2 regions of the Anoxybacillus sp. FSL W8-0104 genome follow, and region 1 is predicted to be linked to the other one. Evidence: a T-box and tRNA genes for the amino acid it is inferred to sense, from the RefSeq annotation. Region 1 holds a T-box; the other holds one or more tRNA genes.
The links. A T-box is a leader RNA that pairs with one kind of tRNA and senses whether it is charged. The one in region 1 lies ahead of NST18_RS14595 (glycine--tRNA ligase), so its partner is inferred to be a tRNA-Gly.
Positions count from the first base shown of each region.

Region 1 (22,794 bases):
AAGATAGTTTACGCGGAAGAAAAGTCGCGACATTCGAACCGCCAGAAGGCGTCATTGGCGTATATGTCGATCCTCATAGCGGGGAACTTGCGACAACCGCTTGTCCGACAAAACGATTAAGCTACTATGTCGTCGGTACAGAACCGACAGACTACTGCAAAGACCATCCAACGGAAAAGAAAAAGAAGAAAAAGGAAAAAGATTCATGGTTTAAGCGACTGTTCGACTGGTTTTAAACATAAACGCCCAAGCGCGTGTGCTTGGGCGTTTATGCGTCCTAGTTTTATCATGTGTTACATTTGTACTTTTAGTTTACTCCTTTTCCCACTCAACGACAAGTATACATAGGTTTCCGTTCACAAAACCGTCACATTTTATCCATGATTTTGAAGCTGACGTTTTAACTCCTCGCTTGAGCGTTCCCACATGTCGCGGTTATGTTGTTGTAAAAACGAAGCTAACACCTCTTTTGACCGCGCATCCATATGATCGACAATAATATGACGCTTTAACGATTTGTCCATGCGGTTCACATGTTCGGGAAGCGATTTATATCCGCGACGCGCCTCGCGATCGACCGTCATTTCGCATGCCGTCACCCCGGCATAATACGCCCCTTCTTCCGCCTGATCAATCGTTACCCAGACGAGCCAATAAGGCTTGCCGTTTGGCACTTCATCACGATTTGGTGTGAACTTAATGCCTTTCTCTACGACGCTGCGCGCATGCATCGCTCCCATATCAATAAACGCTTCGCCTGCTTCAACATCGATAATGACAGGAGAAACGTTCGCCAAACTAAGCACCCCTGTACCAAACGTTCCGTGCACTTTCGGCTCTTTTTTAATAATGTTAAACATTGGCTTTTTTTTCTCTTCCACGATCGTTCATCCTTTCATCATAAAATGAGCGTTGAAAATATGTCTTGTAGCCATTGAGCAACCGTTGGAATGGCTACGTGGAAAATTGGTCGAATCGTATATTGATCTAGTGGCGTGAAAATGAGAATTAAAAAAATGAGCGCTCCATAATTTTCAAATTGTGTCATTTTGGCACGTATATGCATCGGCGCTAAATCTTCGATGATGCGATACCCGTCAAGCGGAGGAAACGGCAATAAGTTAAAAACGAACAGTAAAATATTCAATCCGATATAAATTTCAAAAAACTGATACAACCCGTCTCGAAACCATATTGGAATAAAGTCAAATATGCCGATGCGAATCATTCCATACCATAAAGCAAAACCGATAGCCGCAAGCAACAAATTGCTGAGCGGGCCAGCGACAGAAACGAGAATACCCGCCACACGTGGATGACGGAAATAGCCACGATTGACCGGCACCGGACGCGCCCAACCAAATCCGGCAATGAAAATAAGCAACGTTCCGAGAATGTCTAAATGGGCGAGCGGCGACAGCGTCAGCCTCCCTTGCTCCTTTGCCGTCGGATCGCCAAATTTATACGCCACGTAGGCATGGGCAAATTCATGGACTGAAAATGCAATCGCAAGCGCCAAAACAACATACGGTATTTCTCGAAGCGGATATGCTAAAAATTGGTCCACGTTTCTTCTCCTTTTCAAACTTTTTTCATTTTTTGATTATTATACACGAAAAACAAGGGAAAGCACTACTGATAACGGTCGATGAGTGGTATAATAACGATTGTCGAATGAAGAGGAAAGGGGCGGTGGAGATGCCATATGTAACAGTAAAAATGCTTGAAGGACGCACAGAAGAACAGAAACGAGCGCTCGTTGAGAAAGTAACAGAAGCCGTTGCGGAAACGACAGGTGCACCGAAAGAAAAAATTGTCGTCTTTATTGAAGAAATGTCGAAAAATCATTATGCGATTGGCGGAAAGCGATTAAGCGACGAAAGCTGACCTGTGGGGGTCAGCTTTTTATGTACGCTTGTGCACGCAACTGCTCGATGTAACGATACGCTTCTTCCACTTCTTCTTCCGTATATCGCTGCTTGCTTTTTAATGTAAATACTTTTTCTTTCACTTCATCTTTACTTAAATCTTCAAAATATAAAATCGTCGAAACTAGCTCTAAAAATCTTGCACTTTGTTCATTTAAACTGCGTAAACAAACGTCTAAATCAGGCATGTCCAAATGATAGTGCGTCAAAAACTGCTCGCCCGCTTCCGTCAACACGTAACGATATTGATAGTAACCGCCTTTTTTTTCTTTCATTTCTTGCACAAAGCCAACGTTACATAACTCTTCCATACGCAACGTCAATTCTTCCGAATACGGACCGTAAAAATGAAAATCGAACTTTTCATAAAAAGGAAACTTCATCTTTTTCGCAATGTAAATCATTTTTTGTAGTTTTTTTCGACCGACAATTTCCCCTACTGCTGCTAACGCTTTCAACATTTTCGCATGCTCGAAAAGCAACGCCCTCATCTCCTATTCATATAAAAGTTGTTTAATTTTTTTCTTCACGTTTCGTTTCGTCGATAAATCATCGAGAAAATCTTGCGGAAAATATAATTTATGATCGGTGCGACGCTTCCCGGAAATCGCATCAACAATCGTTGATTCCCGCGATAATTCACGCAACTCCCCATTCGGCATTAACAAATAAATCGGAAGCCTCTCCTCTTCTTCTCCCGGGCGGTAAAAATCGTAAGGAAGATCCGATGAAGAATCAACGACTAAATAATAATCCGGGTCAATGCCTGCTTTTTTAAACAACGTCGTCAATTCCACTAGCTTTTTCATTTCCTCATTCGTCGGTTGAAATTCGACGTATTTAAATAAATGACGATGCATAAATCGACAGCATAAATCGCTTAAAATCGCATCTCGTTCATCTTGCCATTGTTGAAAATAATATAATGTCACCGCTTCATCCAGTTTCAAGTAGTCTTCTAGTTGCATATTTCCATGAAAAAGAGATTGGAAATGAACAGGAGGTGTTTGAAATGTATAACCAGCTAAATATAAATGTTTCGCACGGTGCAAAATTTTCGTCAAAATGACTTCGGCGCTACGCGTGACGGGATGGAAATATACTTGCCAATACATTTGATATCGGCTCATAATGTAGTCTTCTACCGCATGCATGCCGCTTCGTTTAATGACGACTTGTTCTTCACGTGGGCGCATGACACGCAAAATACGTTCCATATCAAAATGCCCGTAGCTGACGCCTGTATAGTATGCATCGCGCAATAAATAGTCCATACGATCGGCGTCAATTTGGCTTGAAATGAGACTAACGACAAGCTTATTTTCATACGTCTTCGCAATCACTTCCGCCACTTTTTTCGGAAAATCAAACGATACACGACGAAGCACCGCGTTTACTTCCGTATCGCCTAAAATAATCGCGCGCGTAAATTGTTCATGATCAAGATGAAACACTTTTTCAAACGAATGTGAAAACGGTCCATGTCCTAAATCGTGCAAAAGCGCAGCGCATAAACAAAGCAAGCGCTCGTTTTCATCCCAATCCGGTCGACCGGCGAACACATCGTCAACGATGCGACGGACAATTTCATAAACGCCAAGCGAATGATTAAAGCGACTATGCTCCGCGCCATGAAACGTCAAATACGTCGTACCGAGCTGTTTAATGCGGCGCAGCCGTTGAAATTCTTTTGTACCAATTAAATCCCAAATGACTTTATCTCGCACATGCACATACCGATGCACCGGATCTTTAAACACTTTCTCTTCGCTTAACTTTTCGTTGGGATACAATCTCTCTCCCTCTCTTCCGTCCATAACATAGCTTTATTATAGAGCGTTCTATGAAAAAAACAAAGACTTCCTTCAATGACATATACCAAAATCAAACAAAAAAGGCATTCCTCTCGCATAGAATGCCCCTTGATCGGTAACCGCCACCTTATTTTTTCAACTTCGCAGCAATTTTTTCAATTAATTCATCTTCCGTCATCGCTGATACAGGACGATTGTTGACGAACGCAAACACTTTTTTTCGACCTGGACCGCAATATGATTGGCAGCCAATTTCAATCGTGGCGTTCGGATCCAACTTTTTTAACCTTGGCAACAACGTTTTTAAATTCGTTGCTTGGCAATCGTCACAGACGCGAAATTCATTTTGCATACCGTCCTCACTCCTTTTCGCTAACGAGTATTCTAACGCTTATATACAAACAATGCAAGCTGCATCTATTTCCTGTTTGAGTCAAGACTTTGTGGGAGATTTTTTTCTCGACCGATTTTTTTGGTTATATATGGTTTTATAAAATCGTTATATGTAAGCGCTTTTACTTACTCTCATCCTGTAGGTATGTGCGTTTTCTCTCGTTTTAAAAACCTTTCAATGCTTGCAATGCCTCGTAAATCGGTGTCCCTGAAGATTGGCGAAGGTATGGGATGTTATCTCGTACCACTTCTGTCATTTGCGTTTGCACGCGCTTCAGTGCCTTTTTCACGATCGTTTCTCGTTTCGTTTCTTCTCGTTCTTCCACGCCATACATCACTCCATCGCGTGTCCGAATGAGTAACGTATCTTTTATCGCGACGATCGCTCGCAACATCGCTTCAATCCCTGCATCCCTCCAACTTCGACCGTTTTTACTTCGTTTCGCAAACACATGCATCGTTCCTTCCGCACTCCCCATCGCCCTCATGTTTGTCGTGTCAATCCCTTTTTCCTTCAACCATACGCGATAGTCACGCAAACATCCTGGCATCTCCTCGATTCGACGAACAAGCGCCTCGAGTTGCTTTTCCTTCTCCTCATGTTCTAACGTACCGATGGCACTTGTGAGTTCTCGTAACACACCTTCTTCATCCCATGATGCTAACTTCTTTCGAATCACCCGATATCTCGCATGACCTCGGAACAATTGACGAATCTCTCTTGCCACATGGAACCGATCAAGCTGAAAGTACCCCCTGTCCCCGAAATATTCTCGACACGCTGTAATCCATGGGGCTCCATCTCCATTGATGACCACCCAATCCTCAAACGGATCATAGCTGTATTCCTTCATCAGAAAATTCTCTACAGCTTCCCAAATCGGTTCATTCGTTTGATGAACCATATACCGTCGATTCACTAAGGATACGCGTTTCCCGTTTTTCTCCCATCCTTGGTGAATCGTGATGATCTTTTCTTCTTTTCCTTTGATGCGGCTTCGTTGACGTTTCACGTACAACCCGTCTGCTTCGATAAAAAACACGCGCCCTTTTTTCTCCATCGCACGGTGCCCTTCCACCTCTGCCTCGATGATGGACTGGCGAATCGTTTCGTGACTCATACATGCATACCCCACCAGCTTTTCAAGCGACTGCGCAGCCTGTCGATACGAAGAACCCGTCACGGCGAGATGAATCGCTGTCTCCTCTAATAGCGGACTCACTCCATGCGCCCCATCGAACTGGAGAAAGACATCGAGTAAAGACGTATACACCTTTTTTTCACGGTCAAAGTAGTAGTTTCGCTTCACTTCCACCTCTCCAAATAGCGTTTGGAGTCGGATCGTCCGCTTATCTTTGAGCGCATATCGTTTCTTGTCCCGCTGTTCTGCCAATGTGCGGTCGATCTCCTCCAACACCTGTTGAAGGAGATGACCATATTGTTTTTGCATATGTCTAAATAAAGACTGTTCGATCTCTTTTAATGTCAAGCCGTTTGTGATATAATCCTGCATGGGCTCCACTCCTTTCTTTGGTTGTATTTTTTTTCGCACTTACTACCTTACCAGGAGGAGAGCCCGTTTTTCATCTATTTTGCTTACATATCTGACAGGTTCCTTATTATACCAAATCAGGAACCTGTCTTTTTTTCTCCCACAAACATTTTACTCATACCTATTTCCTTTGAAAAATAGTATATCTTTTTCCTTTTTTGGTGATTATAAAAGTAAAAGAATGCGAAAGGGGTTTTCTTCATGACAAAAAAACGACAAGATGCTTGGACTGAAGAAGAAGATTTATTGCTAGCTGAAACGGTGCTTCGCCATGTGCGCGAAGGGAGCACGCAATTAAATGCGTTTGAAGAAGTGGGCGATAAGTTGAATCGTACGTCAGCGGCATGCGGGTTTCGCTGGAATGCAGTCGTCCGCCAACAATATGAAGAATCATTACAAATGGCGAAAAAGTTTCGGAAACAAAGACAACGAGCACTCGGAAATAAGCATGCCTTGCGAAAGCGACCGCTCTATACACCACCTGTTCCTTCACTTGAGGAGTTAGGAATGGAACCGTTACAAGTCGAGATAAATGCATATGAACATGTTGAGACGAATCATTTAACGCTCGATCATGTCATTGCTTTTTTACATTCCTTAAAGCAATCGTACGTCGGGCAAGAAACGGCACTAATCGAAAATAAACAGCTCAAGCTTGAACTTGAACAACTACAACAACAACATAAACAACTAGAACAACAATTTACAAAACTACAAAAAGAAAATGAAGAATTGCGCGAAGATTACGGAACGATGGCTCGCATCATTAATCGGGCAAGACAAATCGAGATTTCAGAAGATGAGTTTAAAGCGCCTATTTTTAAAATGGATCGTAACGGAAATTTAGAGAAACTCGAAAAAATTGCTGAATAAAAAAGCTGTCCGATGCGACAGCTTTTTTATTTCGGCAACATCATCTCATTACGGTCAATCATGCGCTGAAAATACATGTAATATCGCTCCCATTCTTCCGAGGTAAGCGATGATGGCGCAAGCGTACTTCCAAACGATTGAAGCGTTTCATATAGGCGGATGATGAGTGATGAAACGGTCATTTCTTTGCCGAGTAATTCACTAAGCGACGCCATCGTATGCGGAACGATCGTCGGATACGTGAACTTCGTTTGTTTTCCTGCCAGCGAGCGCTCATAAAATTGGCGAATCCACTCCGCTCTTGCGGCGCCGCTTCCACTTACACATATATACGCTTGCACCGCGACACCACCTCGAATGCGCCGCTGTGAAATACCTGCAAACTTTTTTCCATCAATGCTTAAATCAAAGCTTCCCGGACAATACGAACCGACAACTTCCCCTGTTTGCACATACGCTTCTGGCAACATACGCGCAATGAGTGTCGCCATCGCCTCATATCCTCGATCAATATCAATTCCTTTTTTTGTATCAGGAAAAATAAGTGAAACGTTTAAAACCCCTTCATCTAGTACGACCGCCAACCCACCGGAGTTGCGAACGATCGTATGCCACCCTTGTTCATGTAAGTAGGCGAGTCCTCTCTCAATATGCGGTAATTTCGTATCTTGAATACCGAGTACAACGGTATGATGATGCACCCATAAGCGAACAATCGGTTGTGAATGACCGTTACCGACCGATTCGCAAAGCGCATCATCGAATGCAAATGACTGCTTAGCATCAAACAATGAGCCGAGACTCGAATGATCGATAATGCGCCACGTTTGTTGTCGCAACAATTCGCTCATTATTCCATCGCCGCTAGCGCCTGCGCTGCTGTGATAAGCGATAATTTGTACACATCTTCGGCATTACATCCGCGCGATAAGTCGTTTACCGGTTGATTTAATCCTTGTAAAATTGGACCGACCGCTTCAAAGTTGCCGAGACGTTGGGCAATTTTGTAGCCGATATTTCCCGCCTCTAAACTCGGGAAAATAAAAACGTTGGCATCGCCTTGAATGACAGAATCAGGCGCTTTCTTTTTCGCAACTGAAGGTACGAACGCCGCATCAAATTGAAACTCGCCATCGAGCGTTAAATCTGGCGCCATTTCTTTTGCAAGGCGCACCGCTTCAATGACCTTTTCTGTCTCTGGCGATTTGGCTGACCCTTTTGTTGAGAAGCTAAGCATCGCTACACGCGGCTCAATATCAAACATTTTCGCTGTTTGTGCACTCTCTACAGCGATTTCTGCTAAATCTTGGCTATCTGGAGCGATGTTAATGGCACAATCTGCAAACACGTACTTTTCATCGCCACGCACCATGATGAATACGCCAGACGTTTTACGAATGCCCGGTTTCGTCTTAATAATTTGTAGCGCGGGACGTACAGTATCTGCCGTCGAATGCGCGGCGCCGCTAACAAGACCGTGCGCTTTTCCCATATAGACGAGCATTGTGCCAAAATAGTTTTCATCAAGTAAAATGTTGCGAGCATCTTCTTCTGTGACTTTCCCTTTTCGGCGTTCAATGAAAGCCGCCACCATTTCATCCATTCCTTCATATGAGCGCGGATCAACGATTTCTACTTTTTCCAACGTCAAGCCGAGCTCTTTCGCCTTTTGAACGACAGCTTCTTGATCGCCGATGACAATCGGCTGTAATACATTTTCTGTCGCTAGACGTCCGACAGCTGTTAAAATACGTTCATCTAATCCTTCTGGAAACACGATCGTTACATTTTTCCCTGCCACCTTTTGTTTTAAGGCTGCAAATAAATCACTCACGAAATGTTCCTCCTTAGTTTAAAAAAATTCGTCTATCTATTAGAATACTCTTATTGAGACGAAAAGCAATGAATTACGCCGCAAACGAAAATAGTCTTTTTTTTATAATAATTCTGTTTTTTTATTTCAAGTGATATATTTGTTAAAAAACATGCACAATACAAAGGAGCGTTACGTATGTCACAATGGATTCATCACCTTGAACAATGGTTGCTTGAGTTTGGCGTCATTGGTCTCGTCATCGTTTCGTTTACTGAATCTTCTTTTTTCCCGATTCCACCTGATGTGTTATTAATCCCGTTAAGCATCGCTCAGCCGGAAAAGGCGCTATGGTTTTCTTTTTTAACAACGATCGCCTCCGTCTTTGGCGCACTGCTTGGGTGGTACATTGGAAAAAAATTCGGCAGACCGATTTTACGTTATTTTATTTCTGATGAAAAAATGGACAAAGTAGAACAATACTTTCAACAATACGGAGCGATGGCGATTGTCATCGCAGGATTTACCCCAATTCCGTATAAAGTGTTTACGATTTTTTCGGGCATTTCGAACATAAGCATTCGCACGTTGCTTTTTTGGTCGTTCATCGGCCGCGGAGCGCGCTTTTTCGCTGAAGGTCTTATTATTTTCATCTTAGGTGCGCAAGCGAAATCATTTATTGAACAACATTTTACAACAATCACGATCGTCGGCGGAATAGTCATGGTCATCGCTTTCCTCATTCACAAACGATTGAAATAGTGCGGTTTGTCATAAACGAAACACATATGATAAAATTTTTAACAGTACATACAAAAGGAGTGTGACATATGAGCGAAGCAGCACAAACGTTAGACGGTTGGTATTGCCTGCATGATTTTCGCACGGTTGATTGGGCGGCTTGGAAGACGCTCACAAACGAAGAGCGCCAAGAAGCAATTCATGAGTTTTTAACGCTAGTGGAAAAATGGGAAACAACGGAAGCGGCTAAAGAGGGAAGTCACGCCATTTACACGATTATGGGGCAAAAAGCGGACGTCATGTTTATGCTTTTACGTCCGACGATGGAAGAACTTCATGAAATTGAAACAGCAATCAACAAAACAAAGTTAGCTGAATATCTCATCCCTGCGTATTCATACGTTTCTGTCGTTGAGCTAAGCAACTATTTGCCGGCAGAAGCTGGCGATCCGTATGAAAACCCAGAAGTGCGCCGCCGTTTATATCCGATTTTACCGAAAACAAATCACGTATGCTTCTATCCAATGGACAAGCGTCGTCAAGGAAATGATAATTGGTACATGCTTCCGATGGAAGAACGCCGCAATTTAATGCGCGCACATGGCATGACAGGACGAAAATACGCAGGAAAAGTCGTACAAATTATTACGGGCTCTGTCGGCTTTGATGACTACGAATGGGGCGTCACTCTCTTTTCAAACGATGTCCTTCAGTTTAAAAAGCTTGTGTACGAAATGCGTTTCGATGAAGTAAGCGCACGATTTGGTGAGTTTGGCTCGTTTTTTGTTGGGAACATCTTGCCAAAGGAAAAAATACAATCGTTTTTACATGTATAGGCCTCCGATTTGGAGGTCTTTTTTTATGATGGATCTCATACATATAACAATGACGACTTTCCTCACATTTTCGCATGTTTCATCATAGGTTAATAGCGATTTCCATAAAGCGAGGTGAAGGGATGGCTGTTGTTGCATATACAGAAGAAGAGGTCAAACTGCTTGCGCGTCTCATGCGGGCAGAAGCAGAAGAAGATGGTCAACTCGGCATGTTGATGGTAGGGAACGTAGGAATTAATCGAGTCATCGCAGACTGTCTAGATTTTATTGGACTGCGTACCATTCGACAAATGGTATTCCAAAGTCCTGGGGGATTTGAAGCTGTACAAAAAGGGTATTTTTATCAACGTGCCCGCGAAGAAGACATGCGCCTTGCCCGTCGTGTCATTCGCGGTGAGCGATTTCATCCAGCAACGAATGCGCTTTGGTTTTTCCGACCAGATGGTCCTTGTCCAGCACGATGGTTTAATCAATGGAATACCGGTCGCTTCAAATCTCATTGTTTTTACGCGCCAACTCGCTCGGATTGTCCACGTGTATATTAATTTAAGGGAGGGATTAGTATGAGTGAAGAAAGACAACAAGTTCCTTATTATGCATATCCTTACTACTATCCGTACCAAATGCCAACATATCCATTTGGGTTGCCTACACCAACGTTTACGCCCCAAACGGGAGCGATGCAAACACCAACGACCGCAAGCCAACCGCTACCGGGGATGCTCCCGATTGAAGAGTCGTACATTGAAAACATTTTGCGCCTAAACAAAGGTAAAATCGCCACAGTTTATGCGACGTTTGAAAACAATCGTGAATGGAATGCGAAAATTTTCCGCGGCGCCATTGAAGCAGCTGGACGCGACCATCTTATTTTAAGTGATCCACAAACAGGCATGCGCTATTTATTGCCGATGATTTATCTCGACTATGTGACATTTGATGAAGAAATTAATTATGAATATCCATTTGCATCGGGTGGTGGATTAAGCACATATGCTCCACGTTAAAAACGAGGCGTCAAGCACGCCTCGTTTTACATATGTTTCATCGCCACATACGCTAAAAGTAGCCAAGCGATAATAAACGATACGCCACCAAACGGCGTGATCGCTCCAAGTATTTTTACTTGCGTCAAGCTCAGTACATATAAACTGCCTGAAAATAAAACGATTCCCACAAGCATCAACCAACCAGCCGGCGTCACGTTCGGCCATTTTGTCGCAAGTAATGCAACAATAAACAAACCGATCGTGTGGAACATTTGATATTGAACCGCCTTTTGCCACGTGTCGATATATCGCTCTGGAATTCTCCCTTCGAGCACATGCGCTCCGAATGCACCGAGCGCGACACATAATGCTGCGCTAATGGAAGCGATAATTGTAAATAGTTTCATGTTCATTCCCCCTAAAAATCAAGTAATGATGATCCGTTTGCATCGCCGTCAATGTCTAATCGTTCTTTTGTTGTCGGCTGCGTGGCAACAATCGTTGACGTGTTCGCTGGCGGCTGTTGTAAAATAACGTCACACAATGCACGAACGGCATACATATGCTCACGCATCGTCTGCGGTGACGACGTATGCTTTGCTTTTGCAATTTCTTCTTCCATTTTTGTTAACACATGTGTCACTAATATGTTCAAAACGTTTTCACTCCCGTCTTCCTTTTTCCCTTAAGACAATGGTATCTTATACATAGCAACTTTTCAAATTGAAAACGCTTTAATTGGACAAAGGAGTGACAACAAATGAAACGGACATGGTGGAAAGAAGCTGTCGTATACCAAGTATATTGGCGAAGCTTTTTTGATTCAAACGGCGATGGATACGGCGATTTAGAAGGACTCATTCAAAAGCTCGATTACATTCACGATTTAGGGGTCGATGTCATTTGGCTCAATCCGTGCTACGAGTCACCAGATAAAGATAACGGATACGACATTTCAGACTATTATCGCATTATGGATAAAGCAGGGGATATGGAGACGTTTGATCGCCTGCTTCACGAAGTGCATCAACGTGGAATGAAATTAATTATGGACCTTGTCGTAAACCATACATCCGATCAACACCCTTGGTTTATTGAGTCTCGTTCATCAAAAGACAATCCGAAACGCGATTGGTACATATGGCGTGACAAGCCAAATAACTGGCGTTCGTACTTTACACCGTCCGCATGGGAATACGATGAAAAAACAGGGCAATACTACTTCCATTCCTTTGCAGTTGAACAACCAGATTTGAATTGGGAAAATAAAGAAGTTCGTGAAGAAATTTATAAAATGATGCGCTTTTGGTTAGATAAAGGCATTGACGGGTTCCGTTTAGATGCGATTGCTTTGCTTGCCAAACCTGAAGGATTTCCTGATGCCGAAAATCCATATGACATTCGCTATTTAACAAACAACCCAGGCGTGCACGATTACTTGCAAGAAATGCATGAAAAAGTGTTAAAGCATTATGATATTTTCACAGTCGGTGAAGTCGCTTTCGTGTCGCCAGAAGAAGGGTTGAAATATGTTGGAGAAGACCGAAACGAGCTACATACGCTGTTCCATTTTGAAGTATGTGACGAAATGCCGACATGGGATCCGATTCGCTTTAAACAAATTCAAAAACGTTGGTATGAAGGGTTGTGGGGGAAAGGATGGAACTCACAATTTTTAAACAACCACGACCATACGCGACAAGTGACGCGCTACGGAAACGATAAACAGTTCCGTGTTGAATCAGCGAAATTGCTCGCTACGCTCGTGCATACGTTGCCTGGAACGCCTTACATTTATCAAGGAGAAGAAATCGGCATGACGGGCGTCAAATTTGACTCAATTGATGACTATAACGACATTGCGATGAAAAACAAATATGCGGAAGAAGTCGCGAAAGGTCGCGATCCGAAAGAAGTGCTAGAAAGCTTGCAGCTATTAAGCCGCGATAATTCTCGGACACCAATGCAGTGGGACGATAGCGAACATGCAGGATTTACGACGGGAACGCCTTGGTTAAAAGTGAATCCGAATTATAAAGAAATTAACGTGAAACAAGCGTTAGCTGATCCAAACTCAGTATATTATTACTATAAAAAGCCAGGCGTGTTGATTAACCAATAATATCCATAAAAAACATAGAAAAAAGAGCACCTTTCCTGTAGAATGTAAGTAACAACACAAACAAACCTAGGAGGTGCTCTCTATGCACAAGCATACCACACTCCCAAATTTGATGCAAAAAATTGTTTCTGATGAAGATCTCCAGTCGATTACCGAAGCCGTTGGCTACCATGACACTTCGCGGACGTTTACGGTGCGCACGTTGGTTGATTTTTTTCTGCTGGCGGCACTTCACGAATGGAAAAGTTTCCGTCATGGTGCCGATGTGGCGAAAATGTACGGATTGCCGACGTTTCATTACTCGACGGTTTCTAAGAAAGCGAAAGAAGTTCCGTACGAGGTGATGAAGCGCTTATTTGCTTTGGTTGTTTCTAAGTGCAATCGCCAAACCCGCCGTTCGCTTCGCTTTCCAAAAGCATTGCGTATAGTAGACTCCACGACCGTCACCGTGGGGAAAAACCGCCTGACATGGGCACCCTATCATGGGGAACGATCCGGAGTGAAAATGCACGTCGCGTATTCCCCTGAGCAACAAATGCCGAGCGACATCGTAGAAACCGTAGGGTTGCGCCACGATGGACCGGTGGGAGAGCGGCTCACAGACGTACAAACGGTTCTTGTCGAAGATCGAGCGTACTTTAAAATTGAACGCCTCGATCGGTTTGTCGAACAGAAGCAACCGTTTGTGATTCGGATGAAAGACAATGTCGAGATCCATCAAAAAAAGAGCCTAAAGCGCCTTTCTTCCTCCTCTTCTTCTATTGTGGCGGATTTTACTTGCCAGTTAGGAACGAAACAATGTCGTTCCAAAAAGCGCCATCGCGTCGTGATCTTTCAGGATGCGAACGGGCATGAAATCCGTGTGGTCACGAACGTCTTAGAGGCATCGGCGGAAAAGATTGCCGAGATGTATCAAGAACGTTGGACAGTGGAAGTGTTTTTCCGATGGATCAAGCAATATCTAAACGTTCCGACCTTATTTGGCACCAACGAGCATGCGGTATACAACCAACTTTTTGCGGCATTTATCGCTTATGTGTTACTGAGATGGCTATATCATCGAACGGAAAAACGGACAACCTCGTCCCTTACCTTTCTTTCGTTTGTCCGTCGTTTTTTCTCTGGGCAACTTCCTCTCGAATGGAAATCCGAGATGGCAGCTGTCTTATTTGAGTATGCCCGAATATATGGGAGGAGTATGCCTAATTTTGGATAATCAACAGCCGTGATAAAAAGCTTATTCAATTACGCAAACAAAATCCGGTAATGGTGTACGGCACGTTCCGCGATCTTTCAGAAAATGAGCCGTATATTTATGCTTATACACGCGAGCTCGATGGCGTTCGCTGGCTTATCGTTTTAAATCATTGCGACAGCGACAACGTATATACATTGCCAGAAGAGATCAGCTCTGCAAGTCGCCGCCTCTTGCTCGGCAACTATACAGACGTCAAAGAAGAAGGAACGACGCTTCATATGCGCCCACACGAAGCGAGAATTTATGCATTACAGTAAGCAGCCGATATGGCTGCTTACTTTTTGTTTACTGCCTGTTCAAACGCATCTAATGCTCGTTTCTCACCGAATACAATGATGACATCTCCAACATAAAATCGCTCCTCTGGCATCGGATTGCCAATAATGTCGTTTTGACGTTGAATGGCAATAATCGTCACACCAAAGCGCGTACGCACCGCTTGATCGCGAACAGATGTCTCGACAAATGGGGAATGAGGTTCAATCGTAATTTCTTCAATCGCATATTGTTCTGCATGGTCATGAAAAATCGTATCAACATAATCGACACTCACAGGCTTTAACATCGTCATCGCCATGCGCCGGCCGCCCAAAAACGAAGGGTTAATCACCTTGTCCGCACCAGCACGTCGCAATTTTTCTTCCGATTCCGTTCGTTCGGCACGCGCGACAACTTGAATGTCGCGGTTTATTCCTTTTGCTGTTAAGGCAATAAAGACGTTATCAGCATCAGATGGCAACGCGGCAATTAAGCCAGCCGCCCGTTCAATGCCTGCCGCGATCAATACGTCATCTTCTGTCGCATCCCCTTCGACGCACGGAAGAGGGTCGTCCATTTCTTCGAGCCAATCCGTGTTTCGCTCAATAACAACGACAGGTGTCCCGTTTTTGACAAGCTCGCGCACGACTTGTTCTCCCACTCGTCCATACCCACATACGATAATATGATTTCTCATCGTTTCAACTTTCTTTTTCATTTTTCGCCTCCGCACTGTTTTCGAAAATTCCCCTTCCATCATCATCGAAGCAACCGCCCCTGTCGCGTATGTCACGATGCTAATACCGACGGGAATAATGATCAGTGCAAACATTTTCCCATAAAACGTTTGTGGAACTGTATCGCCATAGCCAACCGTTAAAATCGTAACAACAGTCAACCAAAGAGCATCAAAAAACGTTAATTGCTCAGAAAACATAAACCCTATCGTTCCTGCAGCAATGGCGAAGAGCATCGCCACAACGGAAACGACGATAGAGCGCGACGAACTCATCCGTTTCTCCCCTTATGTCCTTTTTTTACAAACTTCATGCAAGGCGCGCCAGATGATTGCTTAACGACAATAGACGGCAACGCGACGCTTTTAAAACCGAACGCACGACAACCGCGCGGCAGCTGCGGGTCCCACGTGACGTAAAAATGTTTGCATGCATAACAGTTTATTCGAGTATCAAATGTTTTCGATTTGCCAGTCAATCGTCTCTCTCCCTGTTCGTTGTAAAAACGCGTTCGTTTTCGAAAACGGGCGGCTGCCGAAAAAGCCTCGCGCGGCTGAAAGTGGGCTCGGATGCGGGGCTTCAATAAGATAATGATGTTCATTTGTAATGAGCGCTTTTTTCGCTTGGGCATGACGCCCCCATAAAATAAAGACGACCGGCTCCGTCTTTTCATTCACAAGTTCAATGATGCGATCCGTAAAATGTTCCCATCCTTTTCCTTTGTGCGAGTTTGCTTCCCCTTGCCGTACCGTTAATACCGTATTTAACAATAACACTCCCTGCTTCGCCCATTTTAATAAATAACCGTTGTTTGGAATATAACACCCGAGGTCATCGTGTAGCTCTTTAAAAATATTTAATAGTGACGGAGGCAAAGCGACGCCCGGTTTGACAGAAAAACTTAATCCGTGCGCTTGATTCGGCCCGTGATACGGATCTTGTCCTAAAATAACGACTTTCACATCGGCATATGGCGTGTAATGAAGGGCGTTGAAAATATCGTGCATATCGGGATAAATCGTTTTCGTTCGATATTCTTCTTTTAAAAACTGACGCAACTTCAAATAATACGGTTTTTGAAACTCCTCTTCTAATAAAGGAGCCCAATCGTTTTTCAATATGCTCATCTTTTCACTCCTTTCTAATACAAAGGCTACCCTACTACATAGGATAGCCTGTTTTCGTCTAAAACTGAATTTTTTCTTCCAAGAAGCTTTTTAATTGTACAATTGGAATGCGTGTTTGTTCCATCGTGTCGCGATCGCGCACAGTTACCATTTGATCTTGTTCTGAGTCGAAATCATACGTAATACAGAACGGTGTACCAATTTCATCTTGGCGGCGATAACGTTTACCGATTGATCCTGACTCGTCGTAATCAACCATAAAGTGTTGTGACAATTGTTCAAAGATCTCACGTGCACCTTCTGATAACTTTTTCGATAACGGCAATATCGCGGCCTTGTACGGCGCTAATGCCGGATGAAGATGCATGACGGTACGCGTTGTGCCGTCCGCAAGTTGTTCTTCTTCATATGCATCAATCATAAAGGCAAGCGTCACGCGGTCTGCACCGAGTGAAGGTTCAATGCAGTACGGAATGAAACGCTCATTCGTCTCTTGATCGAGGTAATGGAAATCTTCTCCTGAATATTCCATATGACGGCGCAAATCGTAATCGGTGCGCGATGCAATGCCCCATAGCTCGCCCCAACCGAACGGGAACTTATATTCAATATCTGTTGTCGCGTTGCTGTAGTGAGATAGTTCGTCTTCGGAATGATCGCGCAAACGAATGTTTTCACGCTTCATGCCAAGCGATAAAAGCCACTGTTCGCAATATTGTTTCCAATAATCAAACCATTGCAATTCTTCTCCTGGCTTGCAGAAAAATTCAAGCTCCATTTGCTCAAATTCGCGCGTACGGAATGTGAAGTTTCCAGGTGTAATTTCGTTCCGAAAACTTTTTCCGATTTGCGCAATACCAAACGGCAATTTTTTGCGCATTGTCCGCTGCACGTTTTTAAAGTTTACAAAAATGCCTTGTGCCGTTTCAGGACGAAGATAAATTTCGTTCGCGCTCGATTCCGTCACACCTTGGAACGTTTTAAACATTAAGTTAAATTGGCGAATGTTCGTAAAGTCGCGACTGCCGCAATCCGGACAAGCGATGTCGTGCTCTTGAATGAGCTGCTCCATTTTTTCAAATGGAAGCCCATCGACAACCATTTCAATGCCTTTCGCTTCAAGGGCGCTTTCGATAAGTTTGTCTGCCCGGTGACGCGCTTTACATTGTTTACAGTCAATCATCGGATCGTTGAAGTTCCCTAAATGACCTGACGCTTCCCACGTGCGCGGGTTCATTAAAATCGCTGCATCTAATCCGACATTGTACGGCGATTGTTGGACAAACTTTTTCCACCATGCGCGCTTAATATTGTTTTTTAATTCTGTCCCTAGCGGACCGTAATCCCACGTATTCGCTAACCCGCCGTAAATTTCTGAGCCAGGAAAAACAAAACCGCGATGTTTCGCATGTGCCACAATTTGATCCATCGTTACCGACATATTTCATCCTCCTCTTACGAAGTGTAAACAAAAAACGCTCTCGTCCTTAGGCCTTTCGCCTAGGGACGAGAGCGTAACTCCCGCGGTTCCACCCTAGTTGATGCGTAACGCATCCACTTTTTGCGTGAAGCAACTCCAGACTGCCGTTTCGCTAAGCGTCTTTGCTAGGCTTCCACCCTCCCTAGCTCGCTATAAAAGAACGATCTTAGCTACTATCCATCTTTCATCGTTGCACCTGTATTTCGTTTGGCTAATATTGTATCAAACGACAATACGAGCGTCAAGGGGAGGGAAACCGGTTAATTCCGAATTAAGTAGTCAAACGCACCTAAAGAAGCTGTTGCGCCTGAGCCCATGGAAATGATAATCTGTTTATATGCGCTATCTGTACAATCGCCAGCAGCGAAGACACCAGGAACGTTTGTTGCACCGCGTTTATCGACGATAATTTCACCGAAGCGATTGCGCTCTACCGTTCCTTCTAACCATTCTGTATTCGGTACAAGCCCGATTTGCACGAATACACCTTGAAGTTCAATATGGTGCTCTTCGCCTGTTGCGCGATCAATATATGTGAGACCGTTTACTTTGTCTGTACCTGTAATTTCTTTCGTTTGCGCATTTTTAATGACTGTTACGTTCGGTAAGCTGTACAAACGATCTTGCAACACAGCATCCGCTTTTAATTCTGGCGCAAACTCAAGAACGGTCACATGCTTAGCAATTCCCGCCAGGTCAATTGCCGCTTCGACCCCAGAGTTACCACCGCCAATGACCGCGACATGCTTTCCTTCGAACAACGGACCGTCGCAATGCGGGCAGTAAGCAACCCCTTTATTTTTGAACTCCGCTTCGCCAGGGACGCCGAGATTGCGCCAACGCGCACCTGTCGCGATAATGACCGCTTTACTTTTTAAAACGGCGCCGTTTTCAAGTTCAACTTCAATGAGGTCTTTCTTTTCCAACCGTTTCGCACGCTGCAAGTTCATAATGTCAACATTGTAATGTTTCACATGTTCTTCAAGGCTTGCCGCGAGCTTTGGACCTTCTGTATATTTGACGCTAATAAAGTTTTCAATGCCTAGTGTATCTAAAATTTGACCACCAAAACGTTCAGCGACAATTCCCGTGCGAATGCCTTTACGCGCAGCATAAATGGCTGCTGTTGCACCGGCAGGTCCGCCACCGATGACAAGCACGTCGAACGGGTCTTTGTTTGCGAACGTTGAAGCATCTGGCGTGCTTCCTAACTTCGCAAGAATTTCTTCAAGCGACATCCGACCGCTTGCGAACGGTTCGCCATTTAAAAAGACAGTTGGCACCGCCATAATGTCTTTTTGTTCGACTTCTTCTTTAAATGCTGCTCCATCAATCATCGTATGTGAAATATTCGGATTTAGTACGCTCATGACGTTTAATGCTTGAACGACGTCCGGACAGTTATGGCACGTTAAGCTGACGTATGTTTCAAAACGGTACGTTCCTTGTAAACCTTTAATTTGATCAATGACCGCTTGATCGACCTTTGGCGGACGTCCACTCACTTGAAGCAACGCAAGCACGAGGGAAGTAAATTCATGTCCTAAAGGCACTCCTGCGAACACAACGCCCGTTTCTTCGCCAACGCGATTGACGCTAAAGCTTGGCGTTCTCTCTAACGTTGTTTTTTCTACTTTGATTTTCGATGACATCGTTGCAAGCTCATCGACTAAAGCAAGCATATCGCGGGAAACTGAATCGTCTCCCGCGCTCACTTTTAACACAATGTCATTTTCCATCAATTGTAGATATTGGGCGAGCTGTGCTTTAATTTCAGCATCCAATACCATTGACGTAAGCCTCCTTAAATTTTACCTACAAGGTCAAGACTTGGCTTCAATGTTTGCCCACCTTCTTGCCATTTTGCTGGGCATACTTCGCCAGGGTTGTTGCGCACATATTGTGCAGCTTTAATTTTGTTTACAATTGTGCTTGCGTCGCGACCGATGCCGTCAGCGTTAATTTCAACTGCTTGGATAACACCGTCTGGATCGATAATGAACGTACCGCGTTGCGCAAGACCTGTTTCTTCATCAAGCACTTCGAACATGCGTGATAATTTTTGTGAAGGGTCGCCGATCATTACGTATTCAATTTTGCTAATAGCTGGCGAATGATCGTGCCATGCTTTATGCGTGAAGTGTGTATCTGTTGAAACAGAGTATACTTCAACACCAAGCTCTTTTAATTTCGGATATTCGTTTTGTAAATCTTCTAATTCTGTTGGGCAAACGAACGTAAAGTCTGCTGGATAGAAGCAAACGACGCTCCATTTTCCTTTTAAGTTTTCTTCTGTTACCTCGATAAATTCACCGTTATGGTACGCCATCGCTTTAAATGGTTGTACTTGTTTTCCTACTAATGACATGCTTCATCATCCTCCTGCATCATTTTTTTGTATGTTAGTAGTATGATCCAGCCATATAGAAAATATGACTGACAAATCAAATTATAACAATTATAATTCGATATAAATTATCATATAGTAATTTTTATTTGTCAAGTAGAAACTACTTAACCTTGTTAGTTTTTCGACACATTTCTTCTTTATTCCTTTTTCTATAAACAAAAAAACAGAGCCTTCGCAAAGACTCTGTACATATCCCCTAACAACGAACGAGATGAGCGAGCCGCGAACGAAACGGTTCACCATCCCATATGACTTCACTCTTTGCTTGCCGTTTTTGCACATCCGGCTCTGATAAAAGGAGCCAAAAGTTTTTCGTTGGTAGGTTGCCAAGTTCATGTTTTTCACTTAATCGGTTTAAATACATTTGTCTCGTTTCATTCATTTGTTTCGATAAATGATCTCCTTCATTGGAAAAAGCATAAAGAACACTCGCTGTCGGTACGCGTTTGACACAAAACTCTTTCGCTACACGTAAAAAGAAATCCCAATCCCAATAATTATGAACGTATGAATCAAAATACCCGATTACATCATGAATGGTGCGCCGATACATGCTCCCTGAAGGAACATACGTCGAAAATGTACGCATTGCTTGTAAATCATATTCATATGCAAATAAAAAGCGATCGGTCGGTATACGCATACCATTTTCCGTGCGATAATGAAAAATTTCTACATCGCTATATACAAAGTCCGCGTCGTTCATATTTGCAATCATTCGCTCCATATGGCACGGCAATAGTAAATCGTCATCATCACACAGCATAATAAAGTCTTCTGTCGCCGCACGCACACCGATATTCCGAGCTTCGACGTGCCCGACATTTTCGCTTAATTCCATGAGCTCAATAGAAAGCTCAGGATATGCATCGACAGCAGCTTGTACCGATGAGCCCCCATCGTTGACAATAATAACTTGCGTTGGCTTATACGTTTGTTTGCTTAACGACTCTAGCAATTCTGCCAGCGGAAGTAGCCGATTATATGTCGCAATAACTACAGAAACGCCCAAAAGAAAATCCCCTTTCAAAAAAGAAGCTACAATGATACCATTATAGCTTCTTTTCGAATGATTATGCGAGTTCTTGTTGTTTCGTTTCTTTGCCGAGGAAAAGAACGGCAAGTGCACCAATGAAAATCGCGATACAAAATACAGCAAAAATCATCGTAATTGATACTTTTTGTGCAACGAGATAACCGACAAGAAGCGGTCCTAAAATGCCACCAATACGTCCAAATGAAGCGGCCATGCCTGCCCCTGTCGCGCGAATAACCGTTGGGTATTGTTCTGGCGTGTAGGCATAAAGCGCTCCCCATGCGCCGAGATTAAAGAATGATAACAGCGCTCCAAACGTCACTAACATCGCAACCGACTCGGCATTTCCGAAGAAATAAGCGCTTAACGCTGTCCCAACTAAATAAATAATGAGCACCGCTTTTCTTCCGATGCGTTCGATTAACCACGCGACGCTAAAATAACCTGGCAATTGCGCTAACGTCATAATTAGCACATATTCAAAGCTTTTAATTAAACTAAATCCTTTCATCACCATCACGCTCGGCAGCCATAAAAACATGCCGTAGTACGAAAAGACGACCGCAAACCATAAAATCCAAAGCATCGTCGTTTGCTTCGCATAAGGTTTTGCCCATACGTCTGCGATATTGCGCCAAACAGAACGACGTTCTGCCGTTTTTACCGCAATAAACTTTTGTGAATCGGGCAAGTTAATACGCAAATAAATGGCGTATAACGCAGGTAAAGCCCCTAAAATGAGTGCCATTTGCCAACCGTACGTCGGAATAATGAAAAATGAAATGAGCGCAGCTAATAGCCAGCCACCTGCCCAAAAGCTTTCTAATAAAACGACAACTTTCCCGCGCTCATGAGCGGGTACGCTTTCCGATACGAGCGTGGAAGCAACCGGAAGTTCACCGCCAAGTCCCATACCGATAAAAAAGCGTAAAATTAAAAATACCGTTAACGTTGTCGCAAAAGCAGATAAGCCGCTTCCGATCGAAAATAATAAAAGCGTAATAATAAATACTTGCTTTCGACCGATACGATCAGCTAACAATCCAAACACAAGAGCACCGACGGCCATACCGATCGAGTTCACGCTCCCAATCCAACCCATTTGCTCAGCTGTTAATCCCCATTCCTTTTGCAAAGCCGCAAGAATGAATGAAAGCATCCCGACATCCATCGCATCAAACAACCATCCAAGCCCCGCGATCCAAAGCAACTTGTTTCTTGATACATCTTGACTCATGTCACACCTCCGTTGTCAGCTGTCAAATTATCCTCTACACGATTATATTTCCTTTTTTGTTATGTATCAATGCAAAAAGCGTCGGAAAAGCCGACGCTTATCGCAAATCTTCTTTTGAAAAAGCTCCAGGGAGAAGTTCTTTCACCGTCGTTTCCTGTACATCGCCTTTCATATTGGCTAAAATGACAG
Region 1 covers NZ_JBBOQU010000001.1:2,712,102-2,734,895, forward strand. The annotation lists gene NST18_RS14480 (transglycosylase domain-containing protein) at 1-236, shown strand, start outside; gene NST18_RS14485 (YwhD family protein) at 375-881, opposite strand; gene NST18_RS14490 (site-2 protease family protein) at 899-1,567, opposite strand; gene NST18_RS14495 (2-hydroxymuconate tautomerase) at 1,699-1,887, shown strand; gene NST18_RS14500 (YwgA family protein) at 1,898-2,410, opposite strand; gene NST18_RS14505 (HD domain-containing protein) at 2,423-3,745, opposite strand; gene NST18_RS14510 (DUF1450 domain-containing protein) at 3,870-4,094, opposite strand; gene NST18_RS14515 (ISLre2 family transposase) at 4,300-5,649, opposite strand; gene NST18_RS14520 (RsfA family transcriptional regulator) at 5,890-6,561, shown strand; gene NST18_RS14525 (lipoate--protein ligase family protein) at 6,588-7,412, opposite strand; gene pta (phosphate acetyltransferase) at 7,412-8,395, opposite strand; gene NST18_RS14535 (YqaA family protein) at 8,573-9,136, shown strand; gene hemQ (hydrogen peroxide-dependent heme synthase) at 9,205-9,951, shown strand; gene NST18_RS14545 (cell wall hydrolase) at 10,074-10,496, shown strand; gene gerQ (spore coat protein GerQ) at 10,515-10,958, shown strand; gene NST18_RS14555 (DUF423 domain-containing protein) at 10,985-11,347, opposite strand; gene NST18_RS14560 (YwdI family protein) at 11,359-11,595, opposite strand; partial or broken gene NST18_RS14565 (alpha-glucosidase) at 11,701-13,038, shown strand; gene NST18_RS14570 (IS4 family transposase) at 13,145-14,278, shown strand; gene NST18_RS14575 (alpha-glucosidase C-terminal domain-containing protein) at 14,332-14,577, shown strand; gene NST18_RS14580 (potassium channel family protein) at 14,595-15,590, opposite strand; gene NST18_RS14585 (hypothetical protein) at 15,587-15,793, opposite strand; gene NST18_RS14590 (uracil-DNA glycosylase) at 15,768-16,442, opposite strand; gene NST18_RS14595 (glycine--tRNA ligase) at 16,501-17,883, opposite strand; T-box leader at 17,942-18,119, opposite strand; gene ahpF (alkyl hydroperoxide reductase subunit F) at 18,183-19,712, opposite strand; gene ahpC (alkyl hydroperoxide reductase subunit C) at 19,727-20,290, opposite strand; gene NST18_RS14610 (glycosyltransferase family 2 protein) at 20,529-21,344, opposite strand; gene NST18_RS14615 (MFS transporter) at 21,406-22,605, opposite strand; gene NST18_RS14620 (cytidine deaminase) at 22,703-22,794, opposite strand, start outside.

Region 2 (8,265 bases), 400 kb from region 1:
TGATCATATTGTAAACGCGAGAATGAGCAGACTGAGCTACCCATGGCTTTTCTTTTACGATTTCTAAATATTCCGCAAATGTCCCTTCCCACTTTAACTTCTGTTCTTCTTCTCTATATTTTTGTATTTTTTTTAAAATGTCCATACACGGACCTCCTCCACCGTTGTGATCTAGCATTGTGATTAATACCATATGTATGCAAGGATGTCCGGGATCATTCGTGAAAGAATGACTTTCATCCCGACATGCAATTAAGCTATAATGAAAACGTGGACATTTGTTGTCACTTCATCAAGGGAGGAGATTGTATATGAAGACGCTTCTCATTCTTGGCGTAATCGCTGCCTTTTTGGTGGCGATCTTCACCGCAGGATATAATGATAAGCCAGAAGTAAAAAATTAAGCGACTTTCATTCGAAAGTCGCTTAAAATACGTTTGGAAAGTTTTGTTGTCTTAACGCTTCATACACGAGGATAGCAGCTGTGTTCGATAAATTGAGCGAACGGACGTATTCATTCATCGGAATACGCAAACAACGTTCCATGTTATTTTCAATTAAATCTTTCGGCAATCCGCTTGTTTCGCGACCAAAAACGAAAAAGTAGTCTTTCGTTTGATCGCTATAGTCAAAAGAGGTGTAATATTTTTCTCCAAACTTCGTAATAAAGAAAAATTGACCTTCCTTATATTTTTCGAAAAGCTCTTGTAATGAATCGTAATAATGAACGTTAACATACTCCCAATAATCTAATCCGGCACGCTTTAACATTTTGTCATCAGTTGAAAATCCGAGCGGTCGAATTAAATGTAATGACGTTCCTGTCGCCGCGCACGTACGCGCGATATTTCCTGTGTTTGCTGGAATTTCTGGTTGATATAAAACGACATGTAAAGCCACATTCTTCACTCCTATATTCGATCAATAATATGAAAAAACTTATATTGAATATTCGGCGTATAAGCGGTTGAATCCTCGTATGACCAATAACGCATTCTACTATTGGACGTATGGGCATTGACGAGAGGCATCCCTTGTTTATCTTTCGCGACAACGATCGTCGTGTGATCGAATCGTCCGTCCCCTTGAAAATCATAACAAATGACGTCACCAAGAGACAACTGTTCCGGCGATTTTTTTTCAACTGCTTGAATACCTGTTTTCGTTCCACTTAAATACCAACGAAATGCATGTGCAACCGTCCACGTATAGCTCCAATCGTTTTCTCGCATCCACCATCCTTTCGTTTTATTTGGATATCCGATCATCGGAATACCGCCCGCATGCAAACATTGAGAAACGAAATTTGTGCAATCAACATGGAATTGATGAAACGCGGGGTTATAACCATTCCACCATACTTCAGCATATCGTACTGCGGCTAATCGATCATACGTATAACGAACTCGTTCATCTTCATGACGTTCTTGTTTTTTTTCAACTTGTTCCGTCTCCATGTTAGGCAAAAGCGGGCGATCACTCACAAGCTCACGTCGTTCAAATATTGCTTCACGCATCTCTTGTTCCTCTTCAACATACATCCACCCGTCTTGCCAAATAAAAAAACGGAAATGAACGATGTAGCGGACGAACGTGTGAGAGGCAATATGTTTCTTTTCTATTACGACTCCTTTTCCTTCGCATTTCACAAGCTTCGCCTGTCGCTTCGCCAGCAGTTGCTTTTTTCGTTCCATTTCCTCATCCGTCACATTAGCCGCAAAAAAGGAACGAATACGCTGATCGAGAAGGGCGTGTAGCTGTTTTCTCATCTCGCTCACCACTTTTTCGTTTTTTAATACGTTATGTCAGAGATGAAAGAAAAACAACTACACATTTTCAAGCATCGCTAACGCGTTATCAATTTCTCGAATAACGTCCTCATCTTGTTCTTTTTCTTTTGCTTGCTGGAGCATCGGCACAACTTTACGATTTCCGATTTTCCCAAGCGCCCACGCGGCCGTTCCACGAATGACTGGACGTGAATCTTTTTGAAGCAATATCAATAAATCGTCGATGGCACTTTCATCTTTGTAATGAGCCAATGCAATGATCGCATTCCGTTGAATCGGTTTTTTTCCGCGCCATGCCCCAGAGAGGTGTCCAAACGTTTCTTTAAATTGGCGACTCGTCATATGAAGAAGTGGTTTTAATAGCGGTTTCACCACTTCTGGATCCGGCTCCATCTCTGGATGGAAATGAAAGTCTTTTCCTTTATTTTTCGGACAAACAAGTTGACACGTATCACATCCGTACAATCGATTACCAATTTTATCGCGAAACTCATCAGGAATAAACGTTTTCGTTTGCGTTAAAAAAGCGATACATCGTTTCGCATTCAACTGTCCCCCTTGCACAAGCGCTCCTGTCGGACAAGCATCAATGCAGCGCGTGCATGTCCCACATTGGTCTTCGATTGGCGTATCAGGAGGAAACGGGATATTTGTAATCATTTCTCCTAAATATACGTACGATCCAAACTCTGGCGTAATAATTGAGCAGTTTTTCCCACTCCATCCGATCCCTGCTCGTTCGGCTACTGCACGATCCGATAATTCTCCTGTATCTACCATTGATTTTACTTTTGCATCTGGTACACGTTCTAAAATAAATTGTTCTAATTTTTGTAAGCGATCGCGTAAAACAACATGATAATCTTGTCCCCAAGATGCTCGACAAAAAATGCCTCTTCGTTCTGTTTTCGTGCTTCGCGGTGCGTTTTTTAGCTTCGACGGATACGCGAGGGCAATTGCAATAATAGAACGTGCTTCTGGAAGCAATAAAGATGGGGTTGTCCGCTTTTCAATATCAGGCTCTTCAAATCCCGATTCATATCCGAGTTGTTGTTGTTGACGCAATCGCTCTTTTAGTTCAAAAAATGGATCCGCATGAGCAAAACCAATTTTATCAATACCGATTGTTCGGCTATATTGAATGATTTCTTCTTTTAGCGCTTCAACGTCCATCCCTGAATCCCTCCTTTCTTCGTTGTTTATGTTACAATGTAAAGAAAAAGGAGTGAACGATATGTTAACCATTTGTGACACAATAAAACAGCGCGTATCCCATTTTAAAATCGGTGTCCTTACATACGATCAAATCGTCGTCGGTCCGTCCCCCAACATGTTGAAAGGGAAACTTCGCCAATTTCAAGAGTTGCTATATTTTGATATGGAACAAACTCCGTTGGCTGAATGGCCAGAAGTAAAAGAATGGCGGTCTGTATTTAAACAAATTGGCACAGATCCGAGCCGATATCGTCCTTCATCGGAAAGTTTGCTTCGTCGCGTACAGAAGCAAAGTTTTATTCCATCCATTCACTCGGCGGCCGATGTGAATAACTTTTTTTCCTTATATTATAAACTACCGATCGGCATTTATGATCAAGATCATCTAACAGGAGATATAGCCGTCACGATCGGTACACAAGCAGATGAATATATCGGCATCAATGATCGGACGACAAATTTTGATCGAAAACTCGTCACAAAAGACGCTCAAGGCCCGTTCGGCAGTCCAATCGTTGATTCGAAACGAACAATGGTTACAGAGCAAACAACAAATGCAATTCAAATCGTATATTTTCTGCCCTCATTTACAGAAACGCAATGTGAACAAATATTGCAAGCGATGAAAGAGATGTTTATTCAAATCCATGGGGGTACAGCTCATACACAACTCATCATATAACAAATACGGGGCGAAGCGAAATAAAAAAACGCAATGCCCCGTTCATCTTCGAAACGAAACACTGCGTTGTCCCCGTATGTATGGAGCGGGTGATGGGAATCGAACCCACGACATCAGCTTGGAAGGCTGAGGTTTTACCACTAAACTACACCCGCATCATTGTATTCACTATATCCACAATTGCCCTGCACGCTCAACTATGCCTCTTCCTCTTCCCGCTTACTCAACGATGATCGGTGCGTCGAGGCAACTCGTCGCTTATTCGACGATGTGTCGCTCGTGGCTGAGGTTTTACCACTAAACTACACCCGCATGCAGAAAAAGTAGAAATTTGTCGAATCAGATGCAAAAATAAAAACAGGAATCCCTGTTTCGTAATTACGTTTTACATTATATCGACTCCCCTCGGACAAGTCAATACGTTGTTCACAACTTTTTCAAAAATGCATCACTCATCTCTTTATAACTCATTTTTCCCTATAAAATCAATGCGCGCATATATGCCTGGACAATAATAGGCATCGTGGTTACAAATGAAGAAGAGATTTGACATAACACCTTTTGGTTTCATACACAATCAAATTCATATAATCAAAAACGATGATTTTTGCGAGATGGAGTCCAAAAAGCGATTTGGTACGCTTCATACAACTTTTTTTGCAATTCGCTACTGATAAATCCTTTATCACCCAAATTAAAAGGATGAGGAATTTGGGTCATGACGGTTTCAGCTGCAGTTCGATCGTGACAGGACGCCTCCGTTACCACGTATCCCATGGGCAGTCCTTGGTTGGTCACCTGAAGATGGAGCTTAAATCCATAGTACCACTGCTTTTTCGATGCACAGAGACCGATGTCCGCGATTCCTTGAAATCGTTTGACTCGGTACATTCTTGCGGCATGGCACAACTCGAGTGGTATACTATCTACGACCGCATAGGCGTGGTGTTGTCCACGTTTGGCTAGCTCATGGCGGATCCATTTGATCGCAAAGCGCAGCGCTCGACAACGGCGATTGTATCGAGAACGTTGTAAACAAGTTCCCAGTCACAAAGCGATGCCATGCACGTTCGGAAGAGAAGCCAAGCAGCTTTCCTAAAAGATGAATAGCAATGATCACCGTATCTTCTTGTTTCACCAAATGACGATTGCGACGTTGAAGATAGAATTGAATTTGTGACAGCTGGGCAGAAACAAAAAAGAAAATGACTGCATATTGTTTTTGAATCTTTGCTTGATCTGTAGTAAAATGAAAGGGCTCTTGCATGGGAATTCTCCTTTCGAATGTTGGTTGGCACTTCCATTCTATAGGAGATCCACAAGCAAGGGCTATTTTTATGCTTACTCGATTTTATATAGCACCACGGGTTTCTAAAAAACTGAATGAAAAATCCTTTTGTTCCGCCCTACCAAGGTGCGAAATATGAGTTAGTAACAACTTGACGCGTTCGCTTTTCTTAACGAGATAATACCGCAAAAACAACAATAAAACAAGGCGGAGCGAACCGCCTTTTAGTTGTTAATCTTTCCCATCTCTTTGTTAAAATCCATGACGAGTGGCGCTATACTTCTTCCAACTGAACTTGCTTACAAATAATTTTTAACAACGGCTCTTTATAATCAAAGGTATAGATATGAAAATGGTAAAATTCGCTTGAATTTGCTTCTACATTTTCGAAGAGAATAATAGTGAACAAGCTATCAAAATGGATATCACGCCTTGACATTTCTAGTATCTCTTTTTTTATTTTGTACTCCACATCTAGGCAATCCTTAAAATGCAACGCTAATGTCCTATTTTCCTCCCTATTCTCCTGTGTATCCCAATAATAGTCTATCGTGATAGATAGGTCTAATGGATTATTCCATTTCATATCCGTTATGATACTATCCGTGAAATCAAAATGATCTTTAATTTCTTTATAGTTGTTCGCAATGATCATTTTATTCACCTACTTTCCAAAATAAAAATGCGTCAAATGTATTCGGTAAATAAAAAACAAGGGATTTCACCTTTGTGAAACCCCTTGTCCCTAAAACCTTTTCCCTATTTAACAGTGCCGATGGTGGGAGTCGAACCCACACTCCCGCAAGGGAACACGATTTTGAGTCGTGCGCGTCTGCCAGTTCCGCCACATCGGCATGGAACAATTAAATTTTATCACACAAACTTGCTTTGTCAAGCCTTTACAGTGCCGAGGGCCGGACTCGAACCGGCACGGTAGTCACCTACCGCAGGATTTTAAGTCCTGTGCGTCTGCCAATTCCGCCACCCCGGCGCATAAAAAATGGAGGCGGCAACCGGATTCGAACCGGTGGTAAAGGTTTTGCAGACCTCTGCCTTACCACTTGGCTATGCCGCCATGAAACGAAGAGCGGAAGACGGGACTCGAACCCGCGACCCCCACCTTGGCAAGGTGGTGTTCTACCACTGAACTACTTCCGCATATATGGCTGGGGTAGCTGGATTCGAACCAACGCATCACGGAGTCAAAGTCCGTTGCCTTACCGCTTGGCTATACCCCAAAATTTTCAAGCATATATGGGGCGACTAGTGGGAATCGAACCCACGAATGCCAGAGCCACAATCTGGTGCGTTAACCACTTCGCCATAGCCGCCACGTTTTTTGGCAGGGGCAGTAGGAATCGAACCCACACCGGAGGTTTTGGAGACCTCTGTTCTACCATTAAACTATGCCCCTAAAGTCAAAATGGTGGAGGGGGACGGATTCGAACCGCCGAACCCAAGGGGAGCGGATTTACAGTCCGCCGCGTTTAGCCACTTCGCTACCCCTCCGCAGATGGTGCCGGCTGCAGGACTTGAACCCGCAACCTACTGATTACAAGTCAGTTGCTCTACCAATTGAGCTAAGCCGGCATCATTTAAAATGGTGGCTCGGGACGGAATCGAACCGCCGACACAAGGATTTTCAGTCCTTTGCTCTACCGACTGAGCTACCGAGCCGTCTAAGTAATTCACTTATATAGTGGCGGTCCCGACGGGACTCGAACCCGCGATCTCCTGCGTGACAGGCAGGCATGTTAACCACTACACTACGGGACCATTTTGGTTGCGGGGGCAGGATTTGAACCTGCGACCTTCGGGTTATGAGCCCGACGAGCTACCTGGCTGCTCCACCCCGCGATGATAAAAGTAAATCAATGTTCATACATGGTGGAGGATGACGGGATCGAACCGCCGACCCCTTGCTTGTAAGGCAAGTGCTCTCCCAGCTGAGCTAATCCTCCATTGCATCTTGCCCGGCAACGTCCTACTCTCGCAGGCGGTGTCCCGCCAACTACCATCGGCGCTGGAGAGCTTAACTTCCGTGTTCGGGATGGGAACGGGTGTGACCTCTCCGCCATCGTCACCGAGCAATAATGCTTTAGACAAATGTTATTATAACGGAATATTTTTTGTTGTCAAGCATTTTTTTATTCCTTCAAAACTAGATAACAGAACAGTCGCCTTCGCTTTTCTTACTGTCTAGCTTCGAACTAACATCCTCCTACGCCTTCGCTTTTTCCGTTCGACGTGCAAGCACGTCTTCGTCAAAAGCTCTCGGCTCCGTCGGACGTTTCCTTGGCTTCGCCAAGGACCGTTCTACGCTTTTCTTGTGTGCTTAGTTAAGTCCTCGATCGATTAGTATCCGTCAGCTGCACGTGTCGCCACGCTTCCACCTCGGACCTATCTACCTTGTCATCTTCAAGGGATCTTACTCGCTTGACGCGATGGGAAATCTCATCTTGAGGGGGGCTTCACGCTTAGATGCTTTCAGCGCTTATCCCTTCCGCACATAGCTACCCAGCTGTGCTCCTGGCGGAACAACTGGTACACCAGCGGTGCGTCCATCCCGGTCCTCTCGTACTAAGGACAGCTCCTCTCAAATTTCCTACGCCCGCGACGGATAGGGACCGAACTGTCTCACGACGTTCTGAACCCAGCTCGCGTACCGCTTTAATGGGCGAACAGCCCAACCCTTGGGACCGACTACAGCCCCAGGATGCGATGAGCCGACATCGAGGTGCCAAACCTCCCCGTCGATGTGGACTCTTGGGGGAGATAAGCCTGTTATCCCCGGGGTAGCTTTTATCCGTTGAGCGATGGCCCTTCCATTCGGAACCACCGGATCACTAAGCCCGACTTTCGTCCCTGCTCGACTTGTAGGTCTCGCAGTCAAGCTCCCTTCTGCCTTTACACTCTTCGAATGATTTCCAACCATTCTGAGGGAACCTTTGGGCGCCTCCGTTACGCTTTGGGAGGCGACCGCCCCAGTCAAACTGCCCACCTGACACTGTCTCCCACCCCGATCAGGGGTGCGGGTTAGAATCTCAGTACGACAAGGGTGGTATCCCAACGGCGACTCCACCTAGACTGGCGTCCAGGCTTCTCAGTCTCCCACCTATGCTGTACATGTCGCACCAACATTCAATATCAGGCTGCAGTAAAGCTCCACGGGGTCTTTCCGTCCTGTCGCGGGTAACCTGCATCTTCACAGGTACTATGATTTCACCGGGTCTCTCGTTGAGACAGTGCCCAAGTCGTTACACCTTTCGTGCGGGTCGGAACTTACCCGA
Region 2 covers NZ_JBBOQU010000001.1:2,316,480-2,324,744, forward strand. The annotation lists partial or broken gene NST18_RS12160 (protein prkA) at 1-145, opposite strand, end outside; gene trmL (tRNA (uridine(34)/cytosine(34)/5-carboxymethylaminomethyluridine(34)-2'-O)-methyltransferase TrmL) at 427-900, opposite strand; gene NST18_RS12170 (amidase domain-containing protein) at 912-1,769, opposite strand; gene queG (tRNA epoxyqueuosine(34) reductase QueG) at 1,827-2,963, opposite strand; gene NST18_RS12180 (B3/B4 domain-containing protein) at 3,025-3,687, shown strand; tRNA gene NST18_RS12185 (tRNA-Gly) at 3,769-3,842, opposite strand; partial or broken gene NST18_RS12190 (IS982 family transposase) at 4,285-4,954, opposite strand; gene NST18_RS12195 (hypothetical protein) at 5,250-5,630, opposite strand; tRNA gene NST18_RS12200 (tRNA-Leu) at 5,746-5,829, opposite strand; tRNA gene NST18_RS12205 (tRNA-Leu) at 5,881-5,966, opposite strand; tRNA gene NST18_RS12210 (tRNA-Cys) at 5,977-6,050, opposite strand; tRNA gene NST18_RS12215 (tRNA-Gly) at 6,062-6,133, opposite strand; tRNA gene NST18_RS12220 (tRNA-Gln) at 6,139-6,213, opposite strand; tRNA gene NST18_RS12225 (tRNA-His) at 6,231-6,306, opposite strand; tRNA gene NST18_RS12230 (tRNA-Trp) at 6,316-6,389, opposite strand; tRNA gene NST18_RS12235 (tRNA-Tyr) at 6,400-6,484, opposite strand; tRNA gene NST18_RS12240 (tRNA-Thr) at 6,490-6,565, opposite strand; tRNA gene NST18_RS12245 (tRNA-Phe) at 6,577-6,652, opposite strand; tRNA gene NST18_RS12250 (tRNA-Asp) at 6,676-6,751, opposite strand; tRNA gene NST18_RS12255 (tRNA-Met) at 6,756-6,832, opposite strand; tRNA gene NST18_RS12260 (tRNA-Val) at 6,861-6,936, opposite strand; rRNA gene rrf (5S ribosomal RNA) at 6,947-7,063, opposite strand; rRNA gene NST18_RS12270 (23S ribosomal RNA) at 7,311-8,265, opposite strand, start outside.
Region 2: it has a tRNA-Gly gene. The T-box ahead of NST18_RS14595 (glycine--tRNA ligase) is inferred to sense a tRNA for this amino acid. The anticodon was not compared.